2 regions of the Thalassotalea atypica genome follow, and region 2 is predicted to be linked to the other one. Evidence: predicted binding sites of a transcription regulator. Region 2 holds the regulator's gene; the other holds the start of a gene.
The links. The regulator FliA, encoded in region 2, starts transcription of late flagellar genes. The targets are predictions, from matches to a motif close to CTAAAGNTNNNNNNNNNNNNGCCGATA.

Region 1: a site for FliA is predicted at 3,558-3,584, ahead of QUE03_RS06340 (flagellar protein MotY). Genes of this name have one in related genera too.

What each region holds. Positions count from the first base shown of each region.
Region 1 is NZ_AP027364.1:1,354,847-1,364,280, forward strand. It holds gene QUE03_RS06315 (PrkA family serine protein kinase) at 1-595, opposite strand, end outside; gene sodB (superoxide dismutase [Fe]) at 822-1,403, opposite strand; gene QUE03_RS06325 (Grx4 family monothiol glutaredoxin) at 1,654-1,992, shown strand; gene QUE03_RS06330 (peroxiredoxin) at 2,098-2,703, shown strand; gene rnt (ribonuclease T) at 2,767-3,444, opposite strand; gene QUE03_RS06340 (flagellar protein MotY) at 3,619-4,485, shown strand; gene QUE03_RS06345 (M1 family metallopeptidase) at 4,586-6,430, shown strand; gene ndhC (NADH-quinone oxidoreductase subunit A) at 6,945-7,352, shown strand; gene QUE03_RS06355 (NuoB/complex I 20 kDa subunit family protein) at 7,391-7,990, shown strand; gene nuoC (NADH-quinone oxidoreductase subunit C/D) at 7,990-9,434, shown strand, end outside.
Region 2 is NZ_AP027364.1:907,408-916,841, reverse strand. It holds gene QUE03_RS04270 (flagellar motor protein) at 1-625, opposite strand, end outside; gene QUE03_RS04265 (protein-glutamate methylesterase/protein-glutamine glutaminase) at 618-1,751, opposite strand; gene QUE03_RS04260 (chemotaxis protein CheA) at 1,776-3,893, opposite strand; gene QUE03_RS04255 (protein phosphatase CheZ) at 3,907-4,647, opposite strand; gene cheY (chemotaxis response regulator CheY) at 4,674-5,057, opposite strand; gene QUE03_RS04245 (RNA polymerase sigma factor FliA) at 5,103-5,825, opposite strand; gene QUE03_RS04240 (MinD/ParA family protein) at 5,844-6,686, opposite strand; gene flhF (flagellar biosynthesis GTPase FlhF) at 6,705-8,231, opposite strand; gene flhA (flagellar biosynthesis protein FlhA) at 8,304-9,434, opposite strand, start outside.

The DNA.
Region 1 (9,434 bases), 450 kb from region 2:
CTTTTACAACTTTAAACTGAGCGATGTCACCTTTAAATTCGTGCAAGCGCTTGGCAACCCAAGGCGAGATAATCGTATTCAAGTAGCGCGCAGGGATGTTGTACTCGTCTTGAAGTATTTTACCGTCAGAATTGGAGTCAAATAGACAAAAAGGGTGATCGTTGACAGGGCTTCGCTCACCATTTGCACATAGTACAAAGATAGGTTCATTCTGCATTAACGCTTTTAACTTCTCAGCCAGTGAGGATTTACCACCACCAACAGGGCCTAATAGATACAAAATTTGTTTTTGTTCTTCTAGGCCTTGCGCGGCATGCTTCAAATAAGACACTATTTGTTCAATGGCTTCTTCCATACCATAAAAATCTTTGAAAGCCGGATAACGAGCGATGACTCTGTTTGAGAAAATACGACTAAGGGCTGGGTCGTTCGAAGTGTCCACCATTTCCGGTTCACCTATGGCATTTAATAGCCGTTCGGCAGCACTTACATAGGCATATTTATCTTCACGACAAATATTTAAGAACTCTTGCAGAGTAAACTCTTCTTGCTGTGCTTCATCATAACGAGATTGATAATGCTCAAAAATACTCATAATCGCCTCCCAGACAGAAAAGGATGTATTAATATAGACCGAGGAAATGCAATATCTATTTATAAGCGTAGTAGTTTTTTCCTAAAGAGAGGAAAGTTTTTAGCAGAAAAAAGTGTAAATATTATCGTGCGAATTTAGCTGGAAATGTGTTTTTTTAAGGCGAGAGCTTTAAGAAGGCAAAAAAAAGTCAGTGAAGACACTGACTTTTAGTATGCTCATTCATTAATTATGCGAAGTTTGCTGAAGCAAATTCCCAGTTAATTAATGCCCAGAAACCTTCAAGGTAACTAGGACGTAGGTTGCGGTAATCAATGTAGTAAGCATGTTCCCATAAATCAACTGTCATTAGTGGTGTCACACCTTCGTCAGTTAATGGTGTTGCTGCATTTGATGTATTTACAATTGCTAAACTGCCGTCAGCGTTTTGCACTAACCAAGTCCAGCTTGAACCGAAGTTGTTTACTGCACTGTTGTTGAATTGTGCTTTAAACTCATCAAATGACCCAAAACTTGCATTGATAGCGTCAGCTAGTGCGCCGGTTGGAGCACCACCGCCATTTGGGCTTAGGCTGTTCCAATAGAAAGTGTGGTTCCAGATTTGAGCTGCGTTGTTAAATACGCCGCCTTCTGAAGTTTTAACGATATCCTCTAAAGATTTACCTTCGAAATCAGTACCTTCGATTAAACCGTTTAACTTTACAACGTATGTGTTGTGATGCTTGCCGTAGTGAAATGATAGCGTTTCTGCTGAAATGTGCGGCTCTAATGCGTCTTGTGCATAAGGTAATGCTGGTAATTCAATAGCCATTTATAGTCTCCAGGAACTTTTTGATTAGAAATATTTATTATTCAACAAACTTACATATTCTTAATTTAACTTAAAGAAATAGTTTGCTTTTATAAAAAACCGAGTAAAATACTCAAGTTTTCGAAGCCTTGCATAGTTTACCCAAATATTGGGGTAATACCATCACTTTGCAAGGTTTAAGTTATTATTTTTAGTTAAGTAAAATGCATTATAAGCATATGGTGCTTGTAGCATTTGCAAAGAGGTCGTCATGGATACTATTGAGCGTATTAAAGAGCAAATCGCAGAAAATTCTATTTTGCTATATATGAAAGGTTCACCAAAGTTGCCAAGTTGTGGCTTTTCTTCACAAGCTTCACAAGCGTTAATGTCTTGTGGTGAAAAGTTTGCTTATGTAGATATCCTACAAAACCCTGACATTCGTGCCGAGCTGCCAAAGTATGCTGATTGGCCTACATTTCCACAACTATGGATTGACGGTGAACTAGTTGGTGGTTGTGACATTATCTTGGAAATGTACCAACAAGGTGAATTACAGACGTTAATTACCGAGTCTGCCGCCAAAGCAAGCACTGAAGAAAATTCATAGTAATCTGTTGAATTTTTACAATACAGCACAATACTAGTGCTGTTGAATTAATTAATTAATGGTTAACGCTGTTAATTGTCACACTTTATAACATTGGAGAATAACATGAGTGTATTAGTCGGTCGTCCAGCTCCGGACTTCACTGCAGCAGCAGTTTTAGGTAGCGGTGAAATTGTAGATAGCTTCACACTTTCAGAAGCAATTAAAGGTAAAAAAGCAGTTGTATTTTTCTATCCATTAGATTTTACATTTGTATGTCCTTCTGAGTTACTTGCTTTTGATCATCGTATGGAAGAGTTCCAAAGCCGTGGCGTCGAAGTAATTGGTGTTTCTATTGACTCTCAGTTCTCTCATAATGCATGGCGTAACACGCCAGTAAATGAAGGTGGTATTGGCCCAGTTCAATACACTTTAGTTGCTGACGTTAAACATGAAATTTGTCAAGCTTACGACGTTGAGCATCCTGAAGCAGGTGTTGCGTTCCGTGGTTCATTCTTAATTGATGAAGAAGGCAATGTTCGTCATCAAGTCGTTAATGATTTACCACTAGGCCGTAACGTTGATGAAATGATTCGTATGGTTGATGCATTACAATTCCACCAAGAACACGGTGAAGTGTGTCCTGCTGGTTGGAACAAAGGTGACAAAGGTATGACTGCATCTCCAGAAGGTGTTGCATCTTACTTAGCGGATAACGCTGACGAATTATAATTTATCCACAAAATAAATTAGTGTAAATAAAAAAGCCAGTCAATGACTGGCTTTTTTTATACATTATTTGGCTTCTTCAGCAATTAAAGGCCAACCACCTAAGCGCTGCCATTTATTGATAATTTTGCAAAACAATTCAGCCGTTTTCTCGGTATCATAAAGTGCGCTGTGAGCTTCACTGTTATTAAACTCAATTTCTGCTGCTTCACAAGCTTTAGCGAGCACGGTTTGACCGAAAGCAAGTCCGGATAAAGTAGTTGTGTCAAAGCTTACAAAGGGATGAAACGGACTGCGCTTTATATTGCAACGTTCAATGGCTGCATTTAAGAAACCTAAATCAAAGGCGGCGTTATGAGCAACCATAACTGCGCGTTGACATCCTGCTGCTTTCATTTTTTTACGAATGAGCTTAAACATTTCTTTAAGTGCATCGCTTTCTTCTACTGCACCGCGCAATGGGTTTGTTGGGTCTATGCCGGTAAACTCTAATGCTGCGGGCTCAAGATTTGCGCCTTCAAAAGGCTCAATATTAAACCAAATCTTCTCATCAATAGAAAATTCGCCACTTGCCTCATCCAGTTTTAACGTACAGGCCGCCATTTCTAAGAGGGCATCGGTTTTTGCATTAAAGCCTGCGGTTTCTACATCGATTACTACAGGGAAATATCCTCTGAATCTTTGCGCCATTGGCGACTTTTCTTCTTTAGAGGTTACGGTAGTTTCTTTAGATACGTCTAACATAAATGAACAATGATATGAATAAAGCTATAATTTTTGTATTATCTCAGATATAGCAAGCAAACTCGACCTGAGTTTACTGAATTTGTTAAGAGCCCGCTTTTTTTTAATTAGTGGTAAAGTTTAACGTAGGACTGTCGATACATAGGGTGTAAGTTACTTTAAATAATGAATGCTATGACAAAAACAATTTCACTATTTCTAGGGATAATTATAGCCAGCCAAGCACAGGCAGGCATGCGCCAATATCAAGCGGATTTGGCTAGTTCCGAGTGGCAGCTGTCTCAAAACTCTCGTTTAAATTGCACTCTATCGCATAACATTCCAAATTATGGTGAAGCTCGCTTTGCGAGTATAGCCAGTCGTTCAAACAATTTGATGTTTGAGTTGGATATGTTAAGGATGCCCGACAGCTATTCATTAGCCGAAGTACGTTCAGTTGCCCCTAGTTTTAGGCCAGGTATGAGTGATAGAACACTTGCAGACATGAAGTTGTTTAAACAATTCAACCCTAGCCTATCCAAGAAAGTTGCTTGGACTATGCTCAGTGAATTAGAGCAAGGCATGAATCCCACGTTTTATTATGATGATTGGTATAGCAATGCAGACAAAATAGCTGTTGGATTGTCGACGGCCCGCTTTCAAGAAGCGTATCGAGAATTCGTTGGTTGTCTAGGGAATTTACTGAATTTTAGCTTTGAGGATATTTCCTATACCGTACTTAATTTTGAATTTGGTGGCGATAAGTTCACTAAAGCTTCTTTGCGCCGTATGGCGATGATCAGTGAGTATTTAAGTTTAGATCCAGAACTGGAGCTTGTTCTAATTGATGCCTATTCTGATAGTTATGGTGGCCGTTGGACTAACCAAAAAACATCAGAGAAACGAGCAAATAAAATTCGAGAATATTTTGTTAAAAATGGCATTGATGCCAGTCGAATAGAAGCTAAAGGTTATGGTGAGAAAAGACACATAGCCTCTAATAACAGCGTAATTGGCCGCAGTAAAAACCGCCGTGTTGTGATCCAAATGGAAAAACCATAGAAAAAAGAAATTGTATAATAGATATAACAGTTGAATAGGCGTGTAGATTGGGTTTAATCTACACGCCTATTTTTTATACATCAACAAAGTAGAGAGATAAATGAAACATCGTTTTTCAGTTTTCTTATTGTCGCTAATTTGCATAGTAAATCTTGCCTATGCCGAAGTTAATGACGATTACACCTATGCTAATTATGACCAAGTTAAAGTCAAACATGCCTATTTGGATTTGTCTGTCAACTTTGAAGAAAAAGCTTTAGAAGGTTTTGCCGAGCTTTCATTACATTGGATCAGTGAATCGAACCAGCCAATTTATTTAGATACACGAGATCTTATTATTGAGCGAGTGATGGCCAAAAGTGCTAGTGGCAATTGGCAAAAAGCTGATTTCGAATTAGCAAAACGAGACGATGTTTTAGGTAGTAAGCTTACGGTGAGTGCGCCATTTAAAGCCGCTAAGTTACGTGTTTACTATCAATCGACAGACAAGGCATCAGGTTTGCAATGGTTAACGCCAGCGCAGACTGCAGGCAAAAAGCATCCGTTTATGTTTAGTCAAAACCAAGCCATTCACGCACGTTCTTGGATCCCTATTCAAGATACGCCAAGTGTCCGTATGACTTATACAGCACGGATCAGTACTGATCCTCAATTACTCGCCGTGATGAGTGCGAATAATGTGCCTGACACCAAAAAAGATGGTGATTACTACTTTTCTATGCCGCAGCCTGTTCCTCCATACTTGATTGCAATTGGAGTAGGGGACTTAACATTCAAGCCGATGAGTAAATATACTGGTATTTACGCAGAGCCAAGTGTTGTTGACTCAGCCGTTGCAGAATTTAACGATACTCAGGCGATGATTGATGCGACAGAAAAGCTCTTTGGTCCATACCGTTGGGGTAGATATGATCTACTAATTTTGCCACCAAGCTTTCCGTTTGGCGGCATGGAAAACCCTCGTTTATCCTTTATTACACCAACAGTAATCGCCGGCGACAAGAGCCTAGTCAATCTTATTGCCCATGAACTAGCACATTCGTGGTCGGGTAATTTGGTGACTAACGAATCATGGCGCGATTTATGGTTAAACGAAGGCTTTACCAGTTATGTTGAAAATCGCATCATGGAAGAAGTATTTGGACGTAACCGTGCTGTGATGGAGCAATCATTAGACGCACAAGGCTTAAGTTATGAAATTGCTGAATTACCTCCGGGCGATACGCAGCTTTATATAGATTTAGCGGGCAGAGATCCTGACGACGCCTTTTCTGGAGTGCCATATACTAAAGGCCAATTGTTCTTAATTTATTTAGAAAATAAGTTTGGTCGTGATGTCTTTGACGTGTTCGTCCGTGAGTATTTTGATCAATTCGCTTTCGAACCGATTGGAACACAAGCTTTTGTTACTTACATCGAAAAAGAATTGATCAACAAACACCCTGGTGTTGTTAGTATGGAGCAGGTCAATGAATGGATATACGAGCAGGGCTTGCCTTCATTTGTACCAAAACCAACCTCAAACGCATTCATCATAATTGATCAGCAAATATCTCAATATATTGGCGATCAAATATCGTTATCAGCATTACCAACTGACAAATGGACAGTTCATCAGTGGCTGCACTTCATTAATAACTTGCCGGTAAATATTTCTTTAGAAAAAATGAAAGTGTTGGATGAGCAATTTAAGCTAACAACAAGCACCAATGCAGAAATTGCACACGCTTGGTACATGCTTGCTTTAAAGGCAAATTACAAAGTTGTCATGGCGCCAATGAGAGATTATTTGATTGGCATTGGGCGCAGAAAGTTGATTGTGCCGATATACAAATCATTGGCAGAGTCAAGTGAAGGGAAAGCTTGGGCTAGGGAAGTATATCAAATAGCCCGACCTGGCTACCATCCTTTGGCACAAGGGACTATTGATAATATATTAAATTGATATTTACCGCATTTAGAGATAAAAAAACGCTGATTTTAATCAGCGTTTTTTTATGGCGTTTAATCTTATTTTTTCTGCAAACTAATGAAAATTATATTTAGCTATTTGTAAATTTAACTAATTGTTTTCTATACTTCTTTAGATGCTTCTAACTAAAAATAAAATGCGCTATAGATCTTAAGAGGTAAACCACTAAGAACGACTTAATATAATAAGAACAAATTTCGTCAAACCCCAAGCAAAGGCTTGTATTGCTGAATGAACAATTCGGTAGGGCATCTTTTGCGTCTTTTAATAAGTAAAGTTGTTGAAATATAAGAATAAATTTCATTTTTCCAAATTTTTTACTATCCTTAAATTATAAGACTAAAAATTAAGCAATTTAGAAAGAATCGATGTAAATAAAAGTGACCTTGCTTAGTACGCTACCAATATCAGTGTTGTTTCTAGCGGAGCGTTCATATCATCTTTTCTTTATTGGAATTGTCACACTGAAGTGATTGTTGGGGAATTTGTGGAAACTACAAGTCAAATAGAACAACTATGGCCAATTGCTGCCTTTTTCATCATCCTAGTCATCATGCTTATTGGCATGTTGCTTTTGTCATACGTACTCGGCCCCAAAACTAAATCAAGAGCCAAACACACACCTTATGAGTCGGGTGTTATTTCAGTTGATGACAATAGAACCCGCTTCACCAATCATTTTTTTCTCTACGCCATCTTCTTCGTTATTTTCGATTTAGAAACTATTTTTCTTTTTGCTTGGGTTATCGCTTTTGATGAAGTTGGCTGGGCAGGCTTTATCGAAGCGTGCATCTTCATCACTATTTTGCTCGCCGCACTAGTTTATTTATGGCGAATTGGAGCGTTGGAACTTAAAAAACGTCATGAACCGTCACGAAGTAGGAGAGCTTCCTAATGGATTGGTCTATAACCAAGGCTGAACTTGATAGGCAAATGGGACACGCTAAGCTCATTCATGAAGAAGAGCTGAAAAGAAATGTGATGTTTGCCAAACTTGATGACTTGGTCAATTGGGGTCGTAAAAACTCCATTTGGCCATTTAATTTTGGTTTGAGTTGCTGTTATGTCGAAATGGCTACCAGCTTCACTTCAAGACACGATATTGCAAGGTTTGGTGCTGAAGTGATAAGAGCAACGCCTAGACAGGCAGACTTGATGGTTATATCAGGAACGTGTTTTAGGAAAATGGCGCCTGTTATTCAGCATTTATACGAACAATTGTTAGAGCCAAGATGGATTATTTCAATGGGCTCTTGCGCCAACTCTGGTGGCATGTATGACATTTACAGCGTTGTCCAAGGGGTTGATAAATTTATTCCTGTTGATGTTTATGTTCCAGGCTGTCCTCCGAGGCCAGAAGCCTTGTTAGAAGGACTTTTATTACTTCAAAATCAAATTCAGCACCAACCTCGACCACTGAGTTGGGTTGTGGGCGAGCAAGGCATTAGTGAAATACCTAAGCCGTCTTTAAGAGACATTAAATTGGACCATCGTATTAGCACGGTTAACCTTGACTCGCCGGATGATTGCTGATGGGAAGCGTTAATTTACACCTAAGTCAGGATTGGCAGCTAAATGATGCAATTCCTGTTATCGACGAAATTAAAGCTACATCTCCGTCATTGAAAATCACACCTGTTACCGTCTTGGATGTGATCAAAGATGATATTCCTACGGTTTGGGTCGATAAAAAAGATGTTTTGGGGTTAATGCAAATCCTAAGGTTTGAACTACAGCCTGCATTTGATATGTGTTTTGATCTTTCAGCCATTGATGAAAGTGAACGTCAAAACAAGTCCGCACAAACTGATGCATTTACCCTTAGTTATCACCTTCGCTCCTATGAACGAAACACTGATTTGCGTATCAAAGTGTCTCTCGCTGGGCATGACAAGAGGATAGACAGTATTTGCCAATTTTGGCCGAATGCAAATTGGTATGAAAGAGAAGTGTGGGACATGTTTGGTATCACATTTGATGGACATCCTCATTTAGCCCGAATCTTAATGCCAACCACATGGAAAGGACACCCATTATTGAAAACACATCCTGCCCGTGCAACTGAAATGGACCCGTTTACGCTACCTGAGTACCAGCAAGACAAAGAGCAAGAAGCACTACAATTTAATCCTGAAGCATGGGGCATGAAAAGGCAGAGTAAAAATAGCGACTTTATGTTTTTAAACCTTGGCCCAAATCATCCAAGTGTTCATGGCGCTTTTCGAATTGTGCTGCAAATGGATGGAGAAGAAATTGTCGATTGTGTTCCTGATATAGGTTACCACCATCGTGGTGCTGAGAAGATGGGCGAGCGGCAATCTTGGCATAGCTACATTCCTTATACCGATCGCATTGATTACCTTGGCGGGGTGATGAATAACTTCCCTTACGTCATGGCAGTTGAACAACTTGCCGGTATTAATGTACCGGATAGAGCGAAAATGATACGCATCATGACAGCAGAAATGTTTCGAATTTTGAGTCATTTACTGTTTTACGGCACTTTTGCTCAAGACGTTGGGGCGTTGTCTCCAATTTTTTATATGTTTGTCGATCGAGAGAAACTTTTTGGCATTATAGAAGCATTCACAGGTGCAAGAATGCACCCTAGTTGGTTCAGGATTGGCGGCATCGCGAGTGACCTACCTAAAGGGTGGGATACGCTAGTACGAGACTTTGTAAATTACTTTCCAAAGCGCCTGGACGAATATGACAAAATGGTCATGCAAAATTCAATCTTGAAAAAGCGCACAGTAGATATCGGCGCCTATACCTCAGAAGAAGCAATAGCTTGGGGAGTCACCGGTCCAGGGTTAAGGGCTACAGGGTATAGCTGGGATTTAAGAAAACAACGACCTTATAGCGGCTACGACCAATTTGAGTTTGAAGTACCAACAGGAAACAAGGGAGATTGTTATGACCGTTGCCGCGTACGCGTTGATGAAATGCGAGAAAGTATAAAAATCATCGAACAATG
Region 2 (9,434 bases):
CTCTTATTTTGTTTGCCACAGGAATATATATTAGGTTCGCAAAACCAACGCCGTAAATTGTAGCAACAAACGCGGTGGCTATTCCTTGCCCCAGTAATTCTGGATCTTGCAAATTGCTCATCGCCTGAATAAGCCCTAGCACAGCTCCTAAAATACCAATTGTAGGACTGTAGCCCCCCATCGATTCAAAAATGTTCGCCGAACGTAGATTATGCTCGCGATAAAGTTCTAAATCGATTTCAAGAGAGTTACGAAAATTTTCCGTCTCTACTCCATCAGCTAGTAAATTCAACCCTTTATTTATGAATCGGTCTTCTTCATCCAGCGCTATGTTCTCTAGCACTAAGTAACCGGATTCTCTTGCTTTTGCAGCCCAATCAACAATACGCTCTATACCTTGTTCAAAATTGTAGGTGGGAGGAATAAAGATCCATTTAAGAATATTGAGCGCGTGCCGAAACTGCTCTGTTGAAGATTGTAACATCACAGCACCTAGGGTACCGCCAAATACAATCAAAAAAGCGGGTAATTCAAAAAGGGTGGATATTGCTCCACCTTCAATACTGAAGCCTAAATAAATTGCAAAGAACGCGATAATAAGCCCAGCAATACTGAGCTTATCCATGTCCTATTTCCTTTAAAATAGAGGGTGCAATTGCGTCTAATGCGATTGATAACTGCGATATACCCGCTGTGGTTACAGCCTGTGGCATACCATATACAACACATGATTCTTCATCTTGTGCCCAAATGGTGGCACCTTTACTTTTTAACATGCGTGATCCTTCCCTACCGTCAGCCCCCATTCCTGTTAGTATTATACCTAATACATTACCGGAAAATATTTTAGCGGCTGAACCAAAACTAATATCAACACTGGGTTTATAAGCAACGCGATCTGACTTGTCTTCCAGTATTTTAAGTTTTGCAGCATTTTCTGTGCCATCAAGTATCATTTGCATGCCACCTGGCGCTAGGTAAGCACAGCCTGGTTTTAGCACATCACCATTCTTTGCTTCTTTGACAGAAATTTGACACAAAGAATTGAGTCGATTGGAAAATGCTTCAGTAAACGCGGCAGGCATATGCTGAATCATGATAATAGGTAATGGGAAATCCGCAGGAAATTGCGTGAGAATATTTTGTAACGCAATAGGTCCTCCGGTTGAGGTGCCAATCGCGAGTAATTTATATGACTTGCCAGAGCTTCTTTTAACCACCTGCGCGCTTACTGGGGAGTTAACCGTAGGTTTAAGCTCTCCCATCGTACGTCGAAGAGGCTTACTTGATGCGCCTTTAAGTTTTGTCTCCCGAGGCATTATCAATGATCTTGGTTTTCTTTTTAAGAACTTTGATTTTCGTGCCAGCTGGACAACGCGTTCACGCAATAAGCTACCAGCGTCATCTGTATTCTTGGCAATTTCATTAAATTTTTTAGGAAGAAAGTCCAATGCCCCAGCATCAAGAGCATCTAATGTTGCTTTAGCTCCCTCATGAGTCAATGAAGAAAACATCATTATGGCGGTGGGCGATTCAACCATAATTTTTTTAACCGCTTCAATGCCATTTAAAACCGGCATTTCGATATCCATGGTGATGGCATCGGGCCTTAGCGCTATGGCTTTTTCAACGGCTTCCCTACCGTTAGTTGCAACATCAACAACTGTTAGGTTTGGATCCAATTCTAATAAATCGCTGACCCGTCGCCTAAAAAAACTTGAATCATCAACAACTAATACCTTATAGGCCATTTGTTATCTCTTTGGTTTTATAGGTTAAGAGCGCAGCTTTTTATGTACAGCCGATTTCTTTGCGTAATGCTTAAGCATACTAGGAACATCCAGAATCAATGCAATACCACCATCACTGGTAATCGTAGCACCCGCCATACCAGGCGTGCCATGAAGTAGCCTATCAAGCGGTTTAATAACAACTTCTTCTTGACCAATCAAACTATCCACAACAAACCCTATTTGCTGAGAGCCTAGCTGTACGATAACAACATGCCCAGAATCACGGGATTTTTGTTCATCTTTAAAGTCTCTTACAAGCCATTGATCTAAATAGAACAACGGAATAGCTTTGTCACGAACAATAATCGTTAATTGACCGTCCACAATATTCGTGTTGGTTAAATCTAAATGAAATATTTCATTGACGCCCGCTAGAGGAAGTGCAAACGTTTGATTGCCTACAATAACCATAAGAGTAGGTAGAATTGCTAAAGTAAGCGGTACTTTTATCTCTAAAATAGTGCCAACACCGAGCTCAGAATCAATGTTCACGGTGCCGTTTAACTGAGTAATTTTAGTTTTGACAACATCCATACCAACGCCACGGCCTGATACTTCAGAAATTTCAGTTTTAGTTGAAAAACCTGGTGCAAAAATAAGGTTGAACGCTTCCTTCTCAGGCATTCTTGCTGCAGCTTCTGCATCAAGCACACCGCGTTCAATAGCAATACTTTTCAATTTTTCAGCATTCATCCCGGCGCCATCATCTTTAATGGTTAACAGGATATGATCCCCTTCTTGCGAGGCTGATAGAATAACGGTACCTTCGCTGGGTTTTCCGTTGGCTACCCTTACTGATGGTTCTTCAATACCGTGATCGACAGAGTTACGAACCAAATGCACCAACGGATCTGCTAACGCTTCAACTAAGTTCTTATCTAGATCAGTTTCTTCACCTTCAAGTATAAGTTTAATTTCTTTACTCAAACTACGAGCTAAGTCGCGAACAACCCGAGGAAAACGCCCAAACACTTTCTTAATTGGTTGCATACGCGTTTTCATGACGGCACCTTGAAGATCGGTCGTGACGGCATCAAGATTTGATACTGCTTTCGTTAAATCTTCATCTTCTTTGGTCATACCAAGTGAGGTCAGTCGATTACGGACTAATACTAATTCGCCTACCATGTTCATAATTTGGTCTAGACGCTTAGTATCAACACGAACTGTAGTTTCCGCTGGTGGAGCGGCAGGTGCAGCAGGCTTTTTATCGGCAGTTTTAGGGCTTGCTTTAGCAGCCGGTTTTGGCACAGCTTTCGCAGGTGTTTTTTGTACAGGCTTAGCTGACTCTACTGGGGTAGGTGCTGATTTTTCAGGTTCTACTTTTGATGATGCTTTCGGCGCATTTCCTTTGCCATGTAATTGATCCAGTAATTCTTCAAACTCTAGATCATTAATTTCATCTGAACTAGGTGCTGGTTGCGCAGAAGCTCCACCGCTTACATTAGCAGAAAAAGCACCTTGTCCGTGTAATTCATCTAACAATGATTCAAACTCGTCATCCGAAATTTCATCACTGCTTGAAGACGTCCCTGTGGTTTCTGGGGTTTTAGTAGCAGAAGGACCGCCACTTGGGCCATGTAATTCATCGAGCAAACGCTCAAATTCATCTTCGGTCATCTCATCGCCATCACTTGCGCTAGTATCTGTACTAACGACTGGCTCAGGCTCTGGGGCAACTTCTTGCGGCGCTGCAGTAGTTTCTTCAGTCTCTGGAATACTTAAACGGTGAAGTTCTTCGATTAATCCAGGATCTGGAGTGTCCATCGCTTCGCGTGCTTGTACACGAGCGTATTGTTCGTTGATGGTATCAAGTGCCTGTAAGATGACATCCATCAATTCAGGTGTCACTGAACGTTGGTTGTTTCTTAAAATATCGAACACGTTTTCGGCACCGTGACAAACCTCGACAAGCTCTGTCAATGCCAAGAAGCCAGCACCGCCTTTAACGGTATGAAAGCCCCTAAATATTGCGTTTAATAAATCAGCATTATCAGGGTCATTTTCAAGTTCTACAAGTTGTTCTGATAATAATTCTAAAATTTCACCAGCTTCTATTAAGAAGTCTTGTAGAATTTCTTCATCCGCTTCAAAGGACATGCACTAACTCCCGCTAAAATCCTAAACTAGATAAGAGATCGTCAACATCGTCTTGATCAGCGACAACATCATCTCTGTCTTCAGTATTTACAATTGGCCCTTCTACAAGGTTATCCCCTGTTTTGAGCTTAGCTTTTTTCTGCTCTTCTTCTGTTACGCCAAACATGGTCAGCATATTAATCAAGCTTTCTTCAACTTCGATAACAAGGTCAATAACTTTTCGAATAACTTGTCCGGTTAAATCTTGAAAATCTTGCGCCATCAGTACATCAGTCATTAATGCATGTACTTTTTCAGTTTCCGTACCTGTTGTTTTTAACAGTTTATCGATATCTAGACATAGGTTTTTAAATTCACCTAAATCCAAATCATTGTGCATTAATTTAATCCACAATGGATTGACCGTTTTGATTTGCTGTTGAATATTATCAACCACAGGGAAAATTGATTCGACCGCGTCCATCGTTTTGTTAGCCGCATCTTCAGTACGGCTAATAACGTAGGTTAAGCGTTCTTTAGCGTCAGGAATATCGGCATTAGCTAGGTCGCTCAATCGAGAATCAATTTGAAAATTACTCATCGAGTCATGTAATTGACGCGTTAATTTTCCGATTTCGGCAAAAAGTTCTGAATGTATAGGACTTTGAAGATCCGATATCATTTTGTCAGCTTCATCTTGTTGGCCGTTTTCTAGATATTCGACCATCAACTTGGCTTGCTCTAACGTAACTCTACCGCTAGGATTATTACTCATAGAATTCCCTCACGCTTATGTTGCGGTTAGCCTAAACGTTCAAAAATTTTATCTAATTTTTCTTTCAATGTTGCAGCGGTGAACGGCTTAACAATATAACCGTTAACACCCGCTTGAGCGGCCATCACAATTTGCTCTTTCTTAGCTTCAGCAGTAATAAGCAAAACAGGTATGTGTGCTAATTTTTCGTCAGCACGAATAGCTTTGAGTAGATCTATACCTTGCATGCCTGGCATGTTCCAGTCGGTCACGACAAAATCAAAGTCACCGCCTTGTAACATTGGTAAGGCAGTGCTGCCATCATCTGCTTCTTGAATATTAGTAAAACCTAAATCACGTAATAAATTTTTTACAATTCGTCTCATGGTTGAAAAGTCATCAACAACAAGTACTTTCATATTTTTATCCAAGACATCCTCCGGATATTAACAAGTAACTATAACTTCTTATTCTACTTAACTTTGCCAAGATTGCATACGTGCTTTTAATCGATGCATGGCTTGACTATGTATTTGACTCACTCTTGACTCACTTACGTCAAGAACTTGTCCTATTTCCCGTAAATTAAGCTCTTCATCATAATACAGTGACAGTACTAAAGCTTCTCGCTCAGGTAAAGTCGAAATGCATTCTGTTAACTTTTTTTTAAAAACTATTTGCTCAATTGATTGATAAGGGTCGTCTACTTTGTAGCTGTGTTCATAATTAATCGAATCATCACTGACCCCTAAGTCTTCAATGCCAATTATTTTGCCAGCACTGACTTCATTAAGAATATGATGGTATTCATTTAACGAAATTTCAAGTTTTTCAGCAACTTCACTATCTGAAACATCTCGACCATATTGAGCTTCTAAACTTCTGATGGCATCACTGACCATACGACTGTTTTTGTGAACGGAGCGTGGGGTCCAATCCCCTTTCCTTATTTCATCAAGCATAGCACCGCGAATACGAATACCTGCGAAGGTTTCAAAACTGGCGCCTTTGCTACAATCAAAGTTGGTTGCAGCTTCAAACAAGCCAATCATGCCGGATTGAATTAAATCTTCTACTTGAACACTTGCAGGTAGGCGTGCCAATAGGTGGTAAGCGATGCGTTTTACTAAAACAGTATGTTGCTCTAATAAGGCAGACTTATCGGTTTGGTTACTATATGCATTGGTTTTAGCCACTATAGCTCCGAGGGTAACAAACTATTGTTCTAACAATTGTTCGATAAAAAACTCTAAGTGACCTGACGGCTGATGGGGTATAGGCCATTTACAGACTTTATTTGCTAAATCTTTAAACGCCATAGCCGCAGGAGAAGCGGGAAACGCTTCAACAATCACTTTTTGCTTTCGTACGGACTTTCTAATATTTTCATCAAATGGAATGATGGCTACTAGCTCTAAGGCCACATCTAAAAAACGATCCGTAACTTTAGTTAATTTACCGAAAAGCTGTTGACCTTCACGTTGACTACGTACCATATTAGCAACAACTTTGAATTTAAACACACCATGGTCGCGACTCAGGAGCTTCATTAGGGCATAGCAATCGGTAATTGATGTAGGCTCATCGCATACGACTAACATAACATCTTGTGCGGCCCGAGAAAAACTCAGTACCATGTCAGAAATACCTGCTGCCGTATCTACTATTAAGATATCAAATTCAGTTTTTAACTCGCTAAATGCGCGAATCAAGCCTGCATGCTCTGCTGGTGTTAAATCCACCATAGATTGGGAGCCAGACGTTGCGGGAATTATTTTTATACCGCTTGGGCCTTCTATGATGATGTCATCTAACTCACACTCACCACTTAAAACATGAGAAATATTACGTTGAACTCTCAACCCTAACATCACATCAACATTGGCTAAACCTAAATCCGCATCGAGAACTAAAACGCGTTTGCCAGCTTGAGCTAACGCGATTGATGTATTCAGTGATACGTTAGTTTTACCTACACCACCTTTACCACCGGAAACGGCTATAACTTTAATTTGTTTCAAATCTTGCATTCTTCTTAAGCCACTCGCTTGGTCTAACATTTACAACTTCTCAAAATTTTAGCTAATAGCTGGGGCTGACTTTAACACCATTCGCGAGTTCATTGAATTCTTAATTAATGACTTGCTTGCCATTTTCTCTGCAAGACTAACTAATTTTCCAGCATTTGCAACCTTAATATCCTCTGGTACACGCTGTCCATCGGTTAGATAGCCGATTGGCAAACCATTTTGTATTGATGTCGAGATAATCTCACCAATACTTAAACTTTCATCTAGCTTAGTATAAATACAGCCACAAAGTGGAATTTTCTTAAACCTTTCAACGTTTTCTTGCATTACATTGGCCTGAGTATTCGCTGACAGAACTAGGTAGTTTCTGATCCGCACTCTTGAATTGCTAACCAAAGAAGACAAATGCTCTGCCAAACGCAAATCGCGTTGGCCCATACCAGCCGTGTCAATTAAGACTAATTTCTTGTTCGAAAAAGCAGACAGGATTTGCTCTAGTGACGAAGCATCTTTAGCAAGTTTTACCTGACAACCAATAATTTTACCGTAGGTTTCGAGTTGTTGAAATCCACCAATGCGGTATGTGTCCGTTGAGATTAGTGCCACATGCTCTGCACCATGCAATTGTGCAAATTTAGCCGCTAGTTTTGCCACAGTTGTCGTTTTCCCTACTCCTGTTGGGCCAACTAATGAGATAACTCCACCACGTTTTATAATATCGTTTTGTGTGGTATTGAGCTGTTGCGACAATAACGACAGTGCGTGTTGTAAGGCTTGAGCTTCAGAGGCTTGAGCTGGCACGTAACCTGCCACTTGATCAGCAATTTGCTCACTAATGCCTATTTCCATTAACTTATTCGTCAGCAATGCTCTGCTAGGATCTCGTTGCGCCATGTCCTGCCACATTAAACCGGACACTTGATGCTCTAATAATTGACGAATGGAAGCCATTTCTTCTTTCATCTTATTAAAATCACCCATGTTTACTGTGGCAGATGACGAAACTGTATTTTTGATCTCGCCGATTGACTCATCATTTGTAAGCTGTGATTGTGAATTATCTAGATGCTCATTGTCTGAGTCTTGCGCCGATTGTGCTAATCGTTCGGTAAAGCTTTTGAATTGCTCTTCAATTGAATTGGTCGGCGTTTGTCCAGACAATTGACCACCTACTTGTGGATTATTACCTGTGTATTTTTTCGTTTCAGTAGCCGCCTGAGTCGATGCTGCTTGCTGTTGATTTTGCATTTGTACTTTGCGATCTAGCAAGGCTTGTAAAGTATCAGTTTTCGGTGTTTTACTCTTCATCGTCGCTTGAGGCTGAGAGCTTAAATTGACGGTATCATCTGCCATAATTTGCTGTGGTTTGGTCTGAGCAGCCGTTGACTCTTGTTGTTTAGCACTTGTCGCCTGCTCGGGTTGAGCTACAGCTTGTCCATAATCAACAGCGGCCATTAGTTCAACGCCTTCAGGTATCTTTTTATTCGACATAATTACCGCGTCTGGTCCTAACTCTTCTTTGATTTGAGTTAACGCCGTACGCATGTCACTGGCTACGAATCGTCTAATTTTCACTGATACCTCCTCTGTTTGACATTCTTGTCAAACTCATTCTAGTTACTGCGGCAAATTCGGCGATGACTACGGTTACTGTCCAATAGCGCTGACAATTTTAATTTGTTTATCATCCGGTATTTCCTGATAAGAAATAACTCGTAAACTTGGGATGGTATATTTAACAAATTTAGCTAGCACAGTTCTTAAAATACCTGATGTCAGTAAGATCGGGGTATCGCCTGCTAGTTCTTGGCCTTGTGCGCCATCAGTTAATGATTTCTGTAACCTTTCAGCTAAACCAGGTTCAATACCTGCACCATCATCACCTGCCATTTGCATTGACTGATGCAACATCTGTTCCAGCTCTGGTGACAAAGTTATGACAGGTACTTCAAGAGCAGGTCCAACAAGGTCTTGGACAATAAATTTGCGTAACGAGATGCGAACAGCAGCGGTTAACACTTCAGGATCTTGACTCTTAGGCCCGTACTCAACTAGGGTTTGGACGATACTGCGCATGTCCCTAACGGCAACACCTTCATTCATCAAGTTTTGTAATACTTTAACTATAGTGCCTAAACTTAATGTGTCTGGGATCAGCCCTTCTACTAATTTAGGATAAGTTTTACCCAGCATATCAAGTAAGTTTTGCACTTCTTCGTGACCCATTAATTGAGAGGCATTATTGGTCAGTATTTGACTTAAATGTGTCGCAAGTACTGTAGCTGCATCAACAACGGTATAGCCGAGTGATTGCGCATGTTCTCGTTGCGATTGCTTTATCCATACAGCATCTAAACCAAATGCAGGGTCTTTCGTGACAATGCCATCTAAATTACCAAAGACTTGACCAGGGTTGATGGCAAGCTCATGATCATGCCTGATCTCAGCTTCCCCAACGGTTACTCCCATTAATGAAATTTGATATGTATTTGGTTCTAAATCTAAATTGTCTCGAATATGTACCGCTGGCACTAAAAAGCCAAATTCTTGTGACAATTTTTTACGCACGCCTTTAATACGATTCAGTAACTCACCACCTTGGGATTTATCAACCAAGGGAATTAAGCGGTAACCAATTTCAAGACCAATAATATCGACATGATTAACATCGTCCCAACTTAACTCTTTTACTTCTGCGCTTTGTTGCTCTGCTTGTACTTTATCTTCTTGTTCTTTAGCTGCTTGCAACTCCTCATTCTTCACTTTCTTTTTACTGAT